One region of the Psychrobacillus syltrankelensis genome, then DNA from elsewhere that is predicted to be linked to it. Evidence: riboswitches for the same ligand, from Rfam matches in the RefSeq annotation. Region 1 holds a riboswitch; the other holds the start of a gene.
What was found. A riboswitch is a leader RNA that binds a small molecule or an ion and turns the genes downstream of it on or off. The one in region 1 is predicted to bind preQ1.
Positions count from the first base shown of each region.

Region 2: it holds a riboswitch for preQ1, as region 1 does, so the genes downstream of both, queF (preQ(1) synthase) here and ACTSKG_RS16685 (QueT transporter family protein) in region 1, are expected to answer to the same signal.

Region 1 covers NZ_CM144227.1:3,405,763-3,413,340, reverse strand. The annotation lists gene ACTSKG_RS16705 (CD3324 family protein) at 102-365, opposite strand; gene ACTSKG_RS16700 (polysaccharide deacetylase) at 663-1,817, shown strand; gene ACTSKG_RS16695 (DUF3006 domain-containing protein) at 1,967-2,215, opposite strand; gene ACTSKG_RS16690 (MBL fold metallo-hydrolase) at 2,202-3,416, opposite strand; PreQ1 riboswitch class I at 3,526-3,570, shown strand; gene ACTSKG_RS16685 (QueT transporter family protein) at 3,578-4,066, shown strand; gene ACTSKG_RS16680 (glycine betaine ABC transporter substrate-binding protein) at 4,115-5,008, opposite strand; gene ACTSKG_RS16675 (ABC transporter permease) at 5,016-5,660, opposite strand; gene ACTSKG_RS16670 (ABC transporter ATP-binding protein) at 5,661-6,623, opposite strand; gene ACTSKG_RS16665 (ring-cleaving dioxygenase) at 6,877-7,578, opposite strand, start outside.
Region 2 covers NZ_CM144227.1:2,258,044-2,265,621, reverse strand. The annotation lists gene ACTSKG_RS10925 (DUF899 family protein) at 1-884, opposite strand, end outside; gene ACTSKG_RS10920 (hypothetical protein) at 1,228-1,350, opposite strand; PreQ1 riboswitch class I at 1,579-1,625, shown strand; gene queF (preQ(1) synthase) at 1,753-2,253, shown strand; gene queC (7-cyano-7-deazaguanine synthase QueC) at 2,378-3,037, shown strand; gene queD (6-carboxytetrahydropterin synthase QueD) at 3,041-3,514, shown strand; gene queE (7-carboxy-7-deazaguanine synthase QueE) at 3,507-4,235, shown strand; gene ACTSKG_RS10895 (VUT family protein) at 4,281-4,820, shown strand; gene ACTSKG_RS10890 (ornithine cyclodeaminase family protein) at 5,230-6,189, shown strand; gene ACTSKG_RS10885 (dipeptidase) at 6,182-7,357, shown strand; gene ACTSKG_RS10880 (CocE/NonD family hydrolase) at 7,350-7,578, shown strand, end outside.

The sequences.
Region 1 (7,578 bases):
TTGTAGCGGATATGCGTTTTTTTATAAACGGAAAAGATGGTTATGAATTGTTTTCGACATAAAAAAACTGATAACCTCAAAGAAGGTTACCAGCTCAAATTCTACTTTGTATAGATAATCTTTTTAATAGTTTCCACCGATAGAAAATATTCCTTAGCAAGTTGATTCATGGGAACACCATTTTTATAAGCTTTCTTCAGTAATACATTTCTATCGTCAATACGTTTTCTTTCTCCAGAAAGCGCTCCCCACTGTTTATAACTTTCTCCTAGTTTAGGAATATAAATAGTTTCACCTTGAATATACTTCTGAATCTCTAAGATAAGTTCTTTAGGTAAAACAGAATTTGCTTTAACATATGTCATTTTGCTCGCTCCTTATTCTTTTTAAACTTGAAATAAGGTGCAAAGCCAATATGATGAATGGCGATTATTATTGAATCAAATAGCTCCTCACACAAAGTATCGCCTTTCCAAAAATAGGCTTTGCATGAGACGTTGCACTCTCTGGCAATTTACATCTATTTGCCATTAAACACACCTCCTTTTCTTATATTCTTCGAACAACCGAAGATCATTCTATTCAAATATATATTTTAATATAAGTATACGATGAATACAAAATACATATAATACTAGGGTGAGAATCTAAAAAAAATACGGGTGGTTAGTGTCATTAAAAATATTTTAATAATTTGCGTAGCTATTTTTCTCTCTTTCATTCATTGTACAGCCACTGGTCAAGCATCAACCTCTGCAACTTATCACGTAGGACTCAGCGATCAAATACTAGATTTTAGTGACATCAAATTTATTAATGAAGATACAAAAGTTCCACTTGAAGAAATTGCTGCATATTTAGACATTCCAATTGAACAAGAAAAAAGCGTCACCTATATCCGGAAAAACGGGATAGAAATTAGTTTTAATGAAAACTCGAAAATAATATCTAAAAATGGAGCACCACTTGATTGGTTCCCGATTGTTAAAGTAAATGGAAAGCTTTTCATTAGTGTTCACTATATCGCAACAGAAATGGGTTATAAAGTACATGACTTTCAGAAACAGAAAACACAACGAATATACAGAGATGACTATGGACATATGTCACATGAAGACTTTGAAATTTTATTAAATAATTTCTTTAATAAACAAACATCAACTCTACCAACAAAAACTGAAGGAAAATCGAAAGCTAATATTTACTTAACGTTCGACGATGGTCCAAATAGATTTACAGGGATAAATAACTCCATATTAAAAAAATATAACGTCCATGCAACTTTCTTTTTTGTAGGAAATAATATGAAAAAGAACAAACCTATTATCGATGCTGTTGTAAAAGATGGACACTATATTGGAACACACAGCATGACTCATGACAAAGCGAAAGTTTACAAGTCGTCCAAATCCTTCATCGATGAAATGAACGAAGGAGCAAAGCTTATTAAACAAATGACGGATAAAGAAGCAAAACTCGTCCGTGTACCATATGGCAGCAAACCAGATCTGACGGTAACTATGCAATCCGAACTAATAAAAAAAGGCTACAAACTATGGGATTGGGACGTCGATTCAAAAGACTGGAAATACACCGACAAAGAAGCCGATCAAATAGTCAAAAACGTAAAAGCAGGAATAGAAAAATCCTACAAATCAGGGGATCGTGATATCATTGTGCTTCTTCACGATCGAAGCCAAACAACAAAAGCCTTACCACAAATAATCGAATGGCTACAAAAAGAAGGTTATACACTCAAAACATACGAACCTGAGCATCACATCGTCAAAAACTTCCTACGCGACACATCACTCTAACCAATTATTACAAAATTATTACGGGTGCCAGGCACCAAAACTAACGTGAATAACGTGAAAAACACAATAAACGTGACTAACATGAATTTTGTAACATTCATGTTAGTCACGTTTGTTTTGAAAACTGTGAATTTTTATTTGCAAAGCTTCTATTTTTTGTTGTTCTTTAATTGTTCTAATAAGGATTGAACTTTATCTCTCTGGTTTATCGTTTCGTTTTCTAGAAGTTCGATTGTATACGTTCCATTCAAGGTAGAGATGGACACAATATCTCCTTCATCCAAGGAATCATGCATCTCAGAACAAGGCACAAGTAAGCTTTCTGTTTCAGATGGATACTTTAAGAATACCGCAAATCCACCTTCGAATCGATCTAGTGTGTATTTATTCGACTTCACTTATGATTTCCCCTTTGTCGTTTATTAATTTCGCTGCATCTCCGTCATTTCTCCAAATTTGTCCATTCGTCCATTTAACGTATTCATTACCTTCTCGAGCATTCGGACCACTTGTAACAAAAATAGTTTTCCCTGAAGCTAGATTGATATTGGGAAACTTGAATACCTGATTGCCAATGACAGAAACTAGCTGCCACTCAGTCAAATTCACTGTAGTATTACCTGTGTTCGTAATACCTATAATCTCTTCACGCAAGTCTTTACTTGAAATAACTACTCCTGATTTAACTGTAGTTGAAGTTGTTTCAATTTTTCTCGTTTGTTCTTCAGTTGAAACAGAATAATCCTCACCATCTGTTTTAATAACAATGTTCCCTACTTCTGCAGTGGAGTAAACTTGCGATTTAACATTTTTTAGACGAGTTACTACTTCGGCATTTGGATGTCCATAGGAGTTATCTTTTCCATAGCTCAATATTGTCACTTTTGGACTTACAGAACGAATAAAAGCGTCTGAGCTACGTGTTTCTGATCCATGATGGCCTGCTTTCAAAACTGTAGACCTCAAGTCAAACTCTTTTAACATCCTTCTTTCCACGTTAATATCTGCATCTCCTGTAAATAAAAATGAAACCTCTCCATACTGCACCTTCAACACGATAGATGCTTCATTATTATCTTTGGAATCTTCACCTGCGTTTAATACTGTTATATCGATATTTGAATCTAAAGAAATAGTGTCTCCTCTACTTGGAACGATATAGGGAATTTTTTTATCTAAAATAAGTTGTAGCATTTTCTCATACGTCTGTGAAGTATGTACTTTCCCTGAGTCCACGAAGTTATTAATTGAAATAGAATTTAATACTGTAATAAGCCCACCAATATGATCCGCATCTGGATGAGTTGCCACAACATAGTCCAACTTCTCTACTCCTTGCTTACGCAAATAAGCAACAACTTCTTTACCAGCTTCCTTCTTACCTGCATCAATAAGCATACTTTTACCTTCCGGCGATTGAATAAAAATAGAATCCCCTTGACCTACGTCGATAAAATGGACAATCATTTCATTCCCTATATTCACTTTATTTACTGTATTACCCATTGTAGTTTTTAAATTTTGCGTTTTTGTATCCATCGTACATCCAACCTTCATAAAGATCATGCATGCACTAATAATCAATAAAATATATTTCATGTAAAACCTTCCTTTTAAAGACTAATCCCTATTTTAACATAGTAGTTTTCCAAATTATTTTTTTGACAAATTGACTACTAATGTCATATAATTATCAATTGGCATTACAAATAACGTGGTTCGAGAACCTCCCACGTAAAAAAACTAAGGAGAAATGAATAATGAAGATAAAAACAATCGCAATAAGCGGGATTATTGCTGCTTTATATGTTGCTGTATCGTTACTAGTAGCACCCTTTGGATTTACAGCAGTACAATTTCGTATTTCCGAAATGTTTAACCACCTTGTCGTTTTCAATAAAAAGTTCTTTTTCGGTATTGCACTAGGTGTATTCGTAACAAATATTTTCTCCCCAATGGCGGCATATGACCTTATTTTTGGGGTAGCACATTCGGTCATTTCTTTATCTATCACTATTTTTGCATCGAAGTTTATTAAAGGGCACGTTCCACATATGGTATTTAATACGTTAATCTTTACGTTTATGACGTTTATCATTGCATTCGAATTAAACCTTGCATTTGGCACAGACGCACCTTTCCTTTACACATGGTTAACTGTTGCAGCAGGTGAATTTGCAGTATTAGTAGTCGGTATTCCTCTTATGACTGCTTTGAATAAACGATTAAACTTTAAATCATTGATTTAAATAATTTGCACCCGATTCTATTTGAATTAGAATCAGGTGCTTTTTTTATTATTTTTTTATCAGTCCTTTTTCCACTAAAAAGTCATGTGCAACATCTTCCGGTTTATCCCCATCAATATCTACGCGGGCATTCATTTTTAACATATCTTCTTCTGATATTTTACCTGCAAGTTCATTCAATACATTTTCAAGCTTTGGAAACTTTTTTAATGCTTCTAATCGAACAACAGGAGCAGCGTCATACTTTGGAAAAAATCCTAAATCATCTTCAGTTGTCTGTAATTCAAAACGTTCAATTCGACCGTCTGTTGTAAATGCAGGTATTAGATCTACATCTCCGTTCTTTAATGCTTCATACATTACATTTGGATCGAGACTTTCCGTTTTTGTGAATGTAAAGGGATACGAGTTTATAAAGTCATCATATCCATCTCCTTGACGTTCATAAAATGCATGCGGTGCTCCAAATACCATATTTCCTGTTCTGGAGATTTCAACTAAGTCAGAATATGTTTTTGCATCGTAGTTTTTATCTTTCGTATAAGCTAAAGTATACGTATTTTCAAAACCTAGTGGACTAAGCCAAGTCGCTTCAAACTTATCTTCGTATCCTTTTTTCACTCGCTCTAATACACTTTCCGAACTTTCTCCAACCTCTGAATTCTCTTTCAGAACGTCCTTTAATCCGGTTCCTGTATACTCGACATACAAGTCTATATCCCCTTTATTAAGAGCGGGAGTCATGATAGCCACTTCCCCTAGCCCCTCTTTATATTTCACTTTATAGTCTGTCTTTGCTTCAATATATTGTCCTAAAACTTGAGGTAATATATATTGTTCAGTCCAAGGCTTTCCACTTATAACAAGTGCCTCATTTGAGTTAGAACAAGCCCCTAATAAAACAGTTGTTGCAATCCCAATCGCTAAAAACGTCTTTTTCATTTCTCAATCATCCTCCAGTATTTAATCCTTTTGGTGTGGACTTTTTCTCTATTAATTTCAAAGCAAAATCAAATAAAATAGCTAATAAAGCAACAGGTAATGCTCCTGCTAAAACGAGTGAGTTATTATAAGACTGCAAACCACGGTAAATAACATCACCTAAGCCCCCTGCCCCAACAAATGTCGCCAGCGTAGCAATCCCAACCGTTAAAACAGTGGCTGTTCGTATACCAGCCATTATAAAAGGTAAAGCAAGAGGAAACTCAATTTGCCAGAGTAATTGGCTTTTTGTCATTCCCATTCCTTTCCCTGCTTCAATAATCGATCCATCTATACTTGTAATCCCGGTGTATGTATTGCGTAAAATTGGTAAAAGTGCGTAAATAATCAATGCAATTAATGCAGTTTTTGTTCCTATCCCGATTAACGGCACTAAAAAACCGAATAACGCTAAACTAGGAATTGTTTGAAAAATAGCAGTGATTCCTATCACTAACTCTGCGAACTTTCGATACCTTGCAACAAAAATACCTAAGGGAAGAGAAATGACTATACCTACAGCAAGAGCGATAAATGACAGGAAAATATGTTGAATAAATGCTTCTTGAATTAAATCGGATCTATTTTGAATTGTTTCGATAAATTTCTGCACTTAAACCACCTCTTCTTTTGCAAGCAATACGCGTAAAAGGACAGATTGGTTCACATATCCTAACTTTTCATTGTTCTTTTTTACAAGTAAACAATTTTCCCCACCTTCTTCTAATAAAGCAATTGCTTCTTCTAGTAGGAGACTTTCATCCACTTCTATACACGGGCTTTGTTTTTCTTGTTCAAAGAAATAGATAAATTCCTGAATTTCACGTTTCCCAACTGATCGTTTTCGATTAATGCGTTCTATTCCTATAAAATTTTTCACGAAATCATTAATTGGATTTTCTATTAATTCAGTTGGGGAACCTATTTGTTCTATTCTTCCACTTTTCATAACTATAATTGTATCTGCTATTTTTAATGCTTCATCCATATCATGCGTGACAAAAACAATTGTTTTCTTTATCTTTTCCTGTAAGTTTTTCGTTTCCACTTGTAATTGTTCTCGACTAATTGGATCAAGAGCACTAAACGGTTCATCCATTAAAATAATATCAGGATTTCCAGCTAAAGCCCTCACCACTCCAATACGTTGCTGTTGTCCCCCACTTAGCTCAAGTGGGTATTTACCTAAAAACTGCTTCGGTTCAAGCCCAACCATCCACATAAGTTCACGAATTCGTTCAGAGGTTTTTTCTTTTGGCCATCCCTTTAATTTTGGTACAAGGGATGCATTTTTTTCAATCGTCATATGCGGAAATAAACCTATCCGTTGAATGACATACCCTATTGTTTTTCGGAGCTCTACCGGATTTATGGAAGATACTGCTCCACCATCCACATACACTTCACCAGAGGTTGGAATTTCCAAACGATTAATCATCTTCATTAAAGTAGTTTTCCCACAACCACTTGGGCCAATAATTACTACTAATTGTTCGGCTGGAATTGTTAAAGAAACATCTTTCAACGCCTCAGTTCCATCGTTAAATACTTTGGAGATTTTATCAAAACGTATCAACTAAAATTTCCTCCTCACTTTAGTGTATTCACCTATTAATTCTTATACCCTAAATGGTTATATTGAATCATCTGTGAAGAAAGAAAAAACTAGATTCTAATTAATATAGATATTGATAAACTTTTATGCGTTATTCCCTGTCATTTCTACAACTTTTTCATACTATTAAAGTAGAGAGAATAATCCACCCATTTATTCACATCTTAAAATAGAACAAGCCCACTTCCTTTGCAGAAGTGGGCTTGTTTATTATTTATTCTTTCACAAATTCGATTGAGCTTCTTACTGTATCAATCGGTCGAACTAGACTTTCAATTTGTGCACGCTTTGGTTCTAAAAACGGAGGTAATGATAACTTTTCTCCCAATGTTTCATATGGTTCATCTCCCATAAAACCTGGACCATCTGTTGCAAATTCAAACAGGAGTCCTGGAGCCACTCTCGCATATAGTGACTCGAAGAAATGGCGATCCACATAACCAGAAGTTTGGAATCCGAAGCTCTCCATACGTTTTGTCCACTCGTCTAAAACAGCACGGTCTTCCACACGAAATGCTGCATGGTGAACAGTTCCGAATCCTTGTCGACCAGGAGGAAGAATGACATTCTTCTCTACGATTACTTGTGCACCATTTCCACCGTCACCTACCTCAAACAAATGGAAAGAACCTTCTTGCGCTATCTCTTTAAATAACAAAACCTTTTCCATTACTTCTTTTAAATAATCAAATTCTGCAATTCGGATATGAATAGGACCTAGTCCAGTAATAGCATACTCTAAAGGAATCGGTCCTTTTTGCCATGGTGTTCCTGTTGCAACGCCCTCATTATTTTCATCTGAAATTAATTGATATTGTTGGTCGTCAAAATCGACAAATGAAAGTACCTTTGTTCCAAATTGTTCTTGAATACCACTGTGTTTGACTTCTAGCCGATCAAAACGTTTCAACCAATA
Region 2 (7,578 bases), 1.1 Mb from region 1:
AGATGAAACTTCAATCCATATGGATCTGCAATCATTACGCTTTTTTCTTCAAACTTCTTCGTGATGACACATCTATTTTCTAATAGAAGATTCTTTGCTTTTTCAAAATCCTCTACAGCAAATTCAAAGAATGTATTGTTTTCCGAGCTTTCTTCAATGAAGAAGTTTGTACCACTCATTGAAAACTTCGTCTCATTCTCCAAACTTCGTTCCTTTTTCATTCCTAAAATATTCTCATAGAATTCAACGGCATTAGGATAATCATTAACACCTACTGCAATATTATTTGTTAATTGGAATAGGGAGTGACTGTTTAAATTCTGTTTAGCAACAACATCATTTGAACCGGATGGAAGTAAGTCAAACAATGGCCAAGTCAAACAAAAATCGTCGCCAGGTCCAAATGGTGCTTGTGCAATTAAATAAATGTTACCCTCGTTATCTTTACGGAAAGTGGACACTCCAGGATGGTGATGCTTCTCATTTTGGAAGCCCATATCTTCTGTAAAAGTACTCTCTTTAGTTGAAATCATAGGAAACTGCCATTTACGACTTGCTGAAAAATCCTCTTGCACTTCAGGTGTATCTGGAGAAGCTAAAACGAAGCCAGCTTTAGCAATTAAATGATGAAACACACCATTAATGCCATCCGCCCACATCGTGCAATAAGAACAACCTTTTCCCATGTTATGAACGACAATTAATTCATTCTTGTCACCAAACAACTCACGTATGGTAGTTTGTTGATGAGTGGATGTAGTGAATTCGTAATTATGAACAACTCTTTCTGGTACGGACATTCTTAGCTCCGAAAGTTTTTTCTTCTTCTCAAGAATTTCATTTTGAAGTGCTTCAATTTGGTTTTTTAAAGCAGACGATGACATATGAGTTCAGCTCCTTTTCGAATACTATACATATTCCATAATACATATCCTTTATCCTTCATAAAACATTCTCCTGTGGTAGAAATATATTAGAGAAAAATAGAGTTTGATTCATTCAAGAACAACTGAAAGATTGTGTTTTATATGTTTGCTTCTTGTATATTTTATAGTAAGTTTCTTAATGGTATAGGATGGTCAATGGGGATTTAAATTTGAAGTTCTCGCAAAGGAAAGAGTGGGGTATAGTTGGAGTAAAATGAATAAGTAGATATCACTACCTGACAGAAGTAGTAATATCTACTTTTCTAAGTTTCCAAGTTTTATTATTAATCTATAATCTCTCCTATGCGACAACCGTTTGTAATAATAGCTTCAATAACTCATCTAATGTTTCTGGTAATTGTTCTGGTAAACCTATTGGACTTTTCATTTCTATTCCTCCTTGAATCTCGTATTCTATTAACAATATAGTCAATCTATTTCGAGTTTATACATAAATTTAGAAGATAATATTAAAAAAATTGATAATTTCTTAAAATAAGAGATTATCATCTGAATTACTTTAATCTAGAGGCCTCTTAATTCTCATATCTGGATTTACTATAGATTCCTTTTATAGTTTCTCTTCACTACATAAATATCTATTTGACGTTTTAACTAGTCTTTTATATTATAGTTAAGTACCCGAACTTAATCGGGAGAGGTTCATAGCTCATACCCTCTATAAAAAACTATGGATACATGACTATTCGCCATGTCCATATTTGGACGTGGCTTTTTTTGTTTTTATCCTATAAGTTTGTAATAGAATGTTTGTAGATACCTCTTTTGAAAAGTGTTGGGAAACTTTTTAATGGGAGGTTTTTTTATGTCTGGAAGAAGTCATGAAGAAGGTTTAAAGGATTTAACATTGTTAGGTAATCAAGGTACGCAGTATTCATTCGATTATGCGCCAGAGGTATTGGAGTCGGTAGATAGTCTTCATTCTAATCGTGATTATTTCGTGAAATTTAATTGTCCAGAATTCACTAGTTTATGCCCGATTACACAACAGCCTGATTTTGCAACGATGTATATTTCGTACATACCGGATAAAAAAATTGTAGAAAGTAAATCTCTAAAATTATATTTATTTAGTTTTAGGAACCATGGTGATTTTCATGAAGATTGCGTCAACATCATCATGGACGATTTAATTAAGCTACTTGATCCAAGGTACATAGAGGTTTGGGGGAAATTCACACCACGTGGAGGGATTTCCATTGATCCATGGTGCAACTATGGTAAACCGGGTACCAAATACGAAGAGATGGCAAATTTTCGTTTGATGAACCATGATCTTTACCCAGAAAAAATAGACAATCGATAAACGAGGAATTAAATAGTCCACGTTGCGAAGGAAGAGGTTTTTAGCTACCCTCTTTAAAAAACTAAGAAGAGAAAAGTATTCTTTTTTAAGTTGCTTTTTTCTCGTTATAAGGGAGTCTTTACAGATGAAGCAGGAAAAAGCAATTATTGTGTTTAGTGGTGGTCAGGACAGCACGACTTGTCTGTTCTGGGCAAAAGAACGTTTTAAAGAGGTAGAGGCAGTGACTTTTGATTATGGTCAAAGGCATAGCCTTGAAATTGAATGTGCGAAAGAGATAGCAAGGGAACTCGGTATCAAGCATCATATTCTTGATATGTCGCTTCTGAATCAGCTTGCACCAAACGCATTGACAAGAGAAGACATAAAAGTAGAAGACGGTGAAGAAGGTGATCTTCCATCGACTTTTGTTCCAGGAAGAAATCTGCTCTTTCTTTCATTTGCTGGAGTTTTAGCAAGCCAAATAGGGGCAAAGCATATCGTGACTGGAGTTTGTGAAACGGATTTTAGTGGATATCCGGATTGCCGTGATGTTTTTATTAAATCCTTGAACGTAACGTTAAATTTATCTATGGACGATACCTTTGTGATTGATACACCGCTAATGTGGCTGAACAAAGCACAGACATGGGAACTTGCCAATCAGCTCGGGGCGCTTGAGTTTGTTCGAGAGAAAACGTTGACTTGCTATAACGGTGTAATTGCAGATGGATGTGGTGAGTGCCCGGCCTGTAAACTGCGCCAAAAAGGGCTTGATGAGTATTTAAGCTTCAAGAAGGAGTCCTAAGGCATGTCTGATTTTAGAATTGTCGATAAGCTCCAAAAAATAGAGGAAGATATTCAAAGAAGTCAATTGAGCTATCATTCCAAACGTGTTCTCGTGAGTAAGGAATTTACCTTTGATGCTGCCCATCATTTACATAACTATGAGGGGAAATGTAAAAACCTTCATGGCCATACGTATCGTGCCGTTTTAGGTTTGAGTGGATACACGGATGAACGTGGCTTGATGATTGATTTTGGCGATATAAAAGAAATATGGAAACAAAAAATAGAGATATATTTGGATCATCGTTATTTAAATGAAACCCTTCCTCCGATGAATACGACAGCAGAGAACATCGTTGTCTGGATCTACGAAAAGTTGGTGGAAGTCCTGCTGGATTATCCACGAAATAATGGGGCGCGTGTAGAATTTATCAGACTATACGAAACTCCGACTAGTTATGCTGAAGCAAGACGGGAGTGGATGGAAGTTGAGTAAGGTACCCGTAATGGAGATTTTTGGACCGACGATTCAAGGAGAGGGAATGGTTGTGGGTCAGAAGACAATGTTTGTGCGGACTGCCGGTTGTGACTATTCCTGTTCCTGGTGTGATTCATCGTTTACATGGGATGGCAGCGGCAAGCATCTGATTGTCCAAATGACAGCAGAAGAAATTTGGTCTGAGTTGAAACGTCTAGGAGGCAATGGTTTTTCATTTGTCACGATTTCGGGTGGAAATCCGGTACTTCTTCGAAATTTGGAAGCACTAATTAAGATTTTAAAAGATAACAATATTAAAATCGGAGTTGAGACACAGGGAAGCAAATGGCAGGAATGGCTGTTTGATATCGATGAACTGACGATTTCACCTAAGCCTCCCAGTTCCGGAATGACTACGGATTTCTCTATGCTCTCTGATATCTTTGAAAAACTTAAAAATCGAGATAGAGAGCAGCATATATCCCTCAAAGTAGTAATTTTTAATCAAGAGGATTATGAATATGCCAAACAAGTTCACCACCAATATCCGATGATTCCTTTTTATCTCCAGGTCGGTAATGATGATATCACGGCGACTGACAATCCACAGCTGATCGGCCATTTATTAGAAAAATATGAAGAGCTGATAGACTGGGTAATTGCGGATGATGAATTAAGAGATGTCAAAGTACTTCCACAGCTACATGCCCTTGTTTGGGGAAATAAAAGAGGGGTTTAGTGGTCTGCAACAAAACTGATTTAAATTTACTTGAGGAGTAACAACATGAGATTATTATTTTATGTAATATCTATTATCACCGCTAATGTGGTAACTGCAGCATTTGCACCATTACAGTTTGGAATGTTTATTGTTCCTATGGGAACTCTACTGATTGGAGCGACCTTCATTTTCCGGGATCTGGTGCAAAATAAATATGGCAGAGCAAAGACGTATTTGTTTATTTTTACAGCATTAATCTTATCAGCATTGGCTTCATACATACTGGGAGATACACTATTGATAGTGGCTGCATCTGCACTTTCATTTGTTGTCTCTGAAACAGCTGATACAGAGATCTATACACGTTTAAAACTACCAATGTCTTGGCGTGTGTTTTACAGTGGAATCGTAGGAGGATTTCTTGATTCTGTCATTTTCGTAATAATTGGCTTGAGTCCGCTCGGAGCCAATATACTACCCTGGGAAGCCGTGCCTGCAGCTATTTTTGGTCAAATTATTGTGAAGACTATTATTCAAATGTTCGGTGCACTGATTTTGAATCAAGTTCATGTAAGTAAGGAAAAACGTCTTATTTCAGAATAATTCTACTAAAAAGGCCTATTTAGATTTTTGAATAGGTCTTTTTTATATGGAATACGATAGTTTTTAACATTAAAGACAGATCGGTATATAAATTTCCTCAAAAACATAACCCGGGGGCTTATGAACCATAGGAGGCTAAACAGTGTGATTGACTTTTAGTAACTCCAGTAAATATTAGTATGTAATAACCTGGGTAGGAAATAGCTTTTCTATCCAACTTCGTAATTTACCTCAAATGATTACAGTTCCCTTCATTTTTATAGCCAACTCAAAGAAAAATTGAATAATAAACTTACTCATATTATTTAGGAATATAAACTATCTGAGTATTATAAAGAGTGAGTTATTTGTATGTTAAACTAATTTTACAACTGTTTTTGAATTTCTTGAAATTTGGGGGGGACTTGTTATGTTGTTCATTAGCAAAGATGAAGTAAATGATTTATTATCGATGAAATCTTGTATCCAAGTGATGGAATTGGCTTTGATTGATTTAGCTAACGGGGAAGCAGTCCAAGTGTTACGTTCGGTTTTTCCAATAGGGGATGGAAATGTATTAGGGCAAATGCCAGGCTATTTAAAAAGAAATGAAACAATTGGCACAAAAGTAATCACTGTATTTCCTAATAATCACAAGGAAGGTTTGCCCTCACATCAAGGAGTTGTATTGCTATTTGATGCAAAGGATGGAACATTAATGGCGGTTGTAGATGGTTCGGAAATAACTGCGATTAGAACCGCTGCTGTTAGTGCACTTGCAACTGATCAATTAGCCAGAGAGAAAGCGGAAATATTATGTATTTTGGGAGCAGGAACGCAAGCAAGAACACATTTGGAAGCTATGTTAGCAGTTAGGCCTATTAAACTAGTGAAAGTATGGAGTAATAATCCCAAGACAGCAACTTTATTTAAGGAAGAAATGGAACTGAAATTTAATATAACCATAACCGTATGTAGTAATGCGAAAGATGCAGCATTTGATGCGGATATCATCTGTACCGTCACTTCTTCCAAGCAACCAGTTTTAAAGGGAGCTTGGGTTAAAGAAGGTGCTCATGTGAATGCAATCGGAGCGTGCCAACCAACTGATAGGGAATTAGATTCGGAACTTGTCAAAAAATCCAAGTTTTACGTCGACAGTGTAGATTCTGCGCAAAATGAGTCAGGTGATTATTTGATTCCATTAAAAGAAGGGGTCATAGAGCACAATCATATTGTGGGGGAAATAGGTGAACTATTAATCACTAAAAGTACAGGCAGGGTATCGGAAACAGATATTACGATTTACAAATCGCTAGGATTAGCAATTGAGGATATTGCAGCAGCTAATTTTATATATGAACAGATAGTGGGGAGATTCAATGATTAATTTTCAAAAAGGGCTATTCGATTTCCAATTAACAAAAAAAGAGGAAGAAAGAGCAAAGAAGCTACATAACGATAGTATTATTATTGATTTGTTATTTCAAGGACCATTATCACCGCTAGCAATTTCAGAAGAGATTTCAGTGGAATTAAAAAAGAGTTGCGAACCGTTTCAAGATGACCCTATGGCTTATAGTGCGATGCCTCGAAAAATTATTGCAAAAATGTCAGCAAATAATGAAATTCCAGCATTTAAAGAAGAGTGGTACCAATCGGGAATCACCGCTGCAAATAGACAATTAAGTTTATCAGATCATGAAAGTATTATTTCAAGTATGGCAGAAGTACAAATGCAATTCGATAAACTACCTTGGTTAATGAAAGCTCTATTTGCTGATGATATTAAGCGAGCGAAAGAAAATAATGTTAAGGCGGGAATTGTGACAGCTCAGGAAACGGAAGGCCTTGGCACAAATCTTGAACTACTTGATGCAATGCACGATTTTGGATTGAGGGTGCTTCAACTAACATATAATACACAAAATTATATTGGTGCCGGTTGTGCGGAACAATCGAATGCGGGGCTTACCAATTTTGGAGTTAAATTTGTTGCGCGCCTTAATGAACTTGGTATTGTCGTAGATACAGGACATTGTGGAAAGCAAACAACATTAGATGCGTGTAACTATTCAACTAAACCAGTAATCTCATCACATACAGGAGTAGAAAGTATTTTTAACCATATGAGATGTAAAAGTGATGAAGAAATAGTGGCAATCGCGAAAACAGGTGGAGTAATTGGAGTATTTGCGATGCCGTGGTTTGTGCACGATGATCCAAATGCTACGACAATTAACCATGTATTGGATCATATTGACTACATCGTTAACTTGGTAGGCATTGATCACGTTGGTATTGGAACTGATTGGCCGATGAGTGATGTAACTTGGTCGTTAGTTTACTTTAAAGAAAAGATTGCTCCTCTTTTAGGATTTAAAAAAGGAGATGGTCCATCAACAGAAACGGTTGCAGGCTTGGAAAAGTATAGTTATTTTATTAATTTCACTAGGGGTTTAGTGAGAAGAGGTTATAAGGATGAAGATATTCAAAAGATAATCGGTGGAAATTGGTTACGAGTTTTCGAAGAGGTATGGGGGAATAGGCATGAGTAATTATTTAAATGAAACGATATTCAATTATTATTGTGCGGGTGTCTATGAAGGTAAAATTAAATTCTGTGACAACAAAATAATGCATTCGAAAGTTAATAAACGCCAGAGAACACAAATGCAAGAAAATATATTGGCGGAAGATTTTCAAGCGAATTTACCGATTCTTCAAATTCATTCCAATTTAGAGTTTTACGCAAAAGCTGATTGGTCAGGTGATGAAG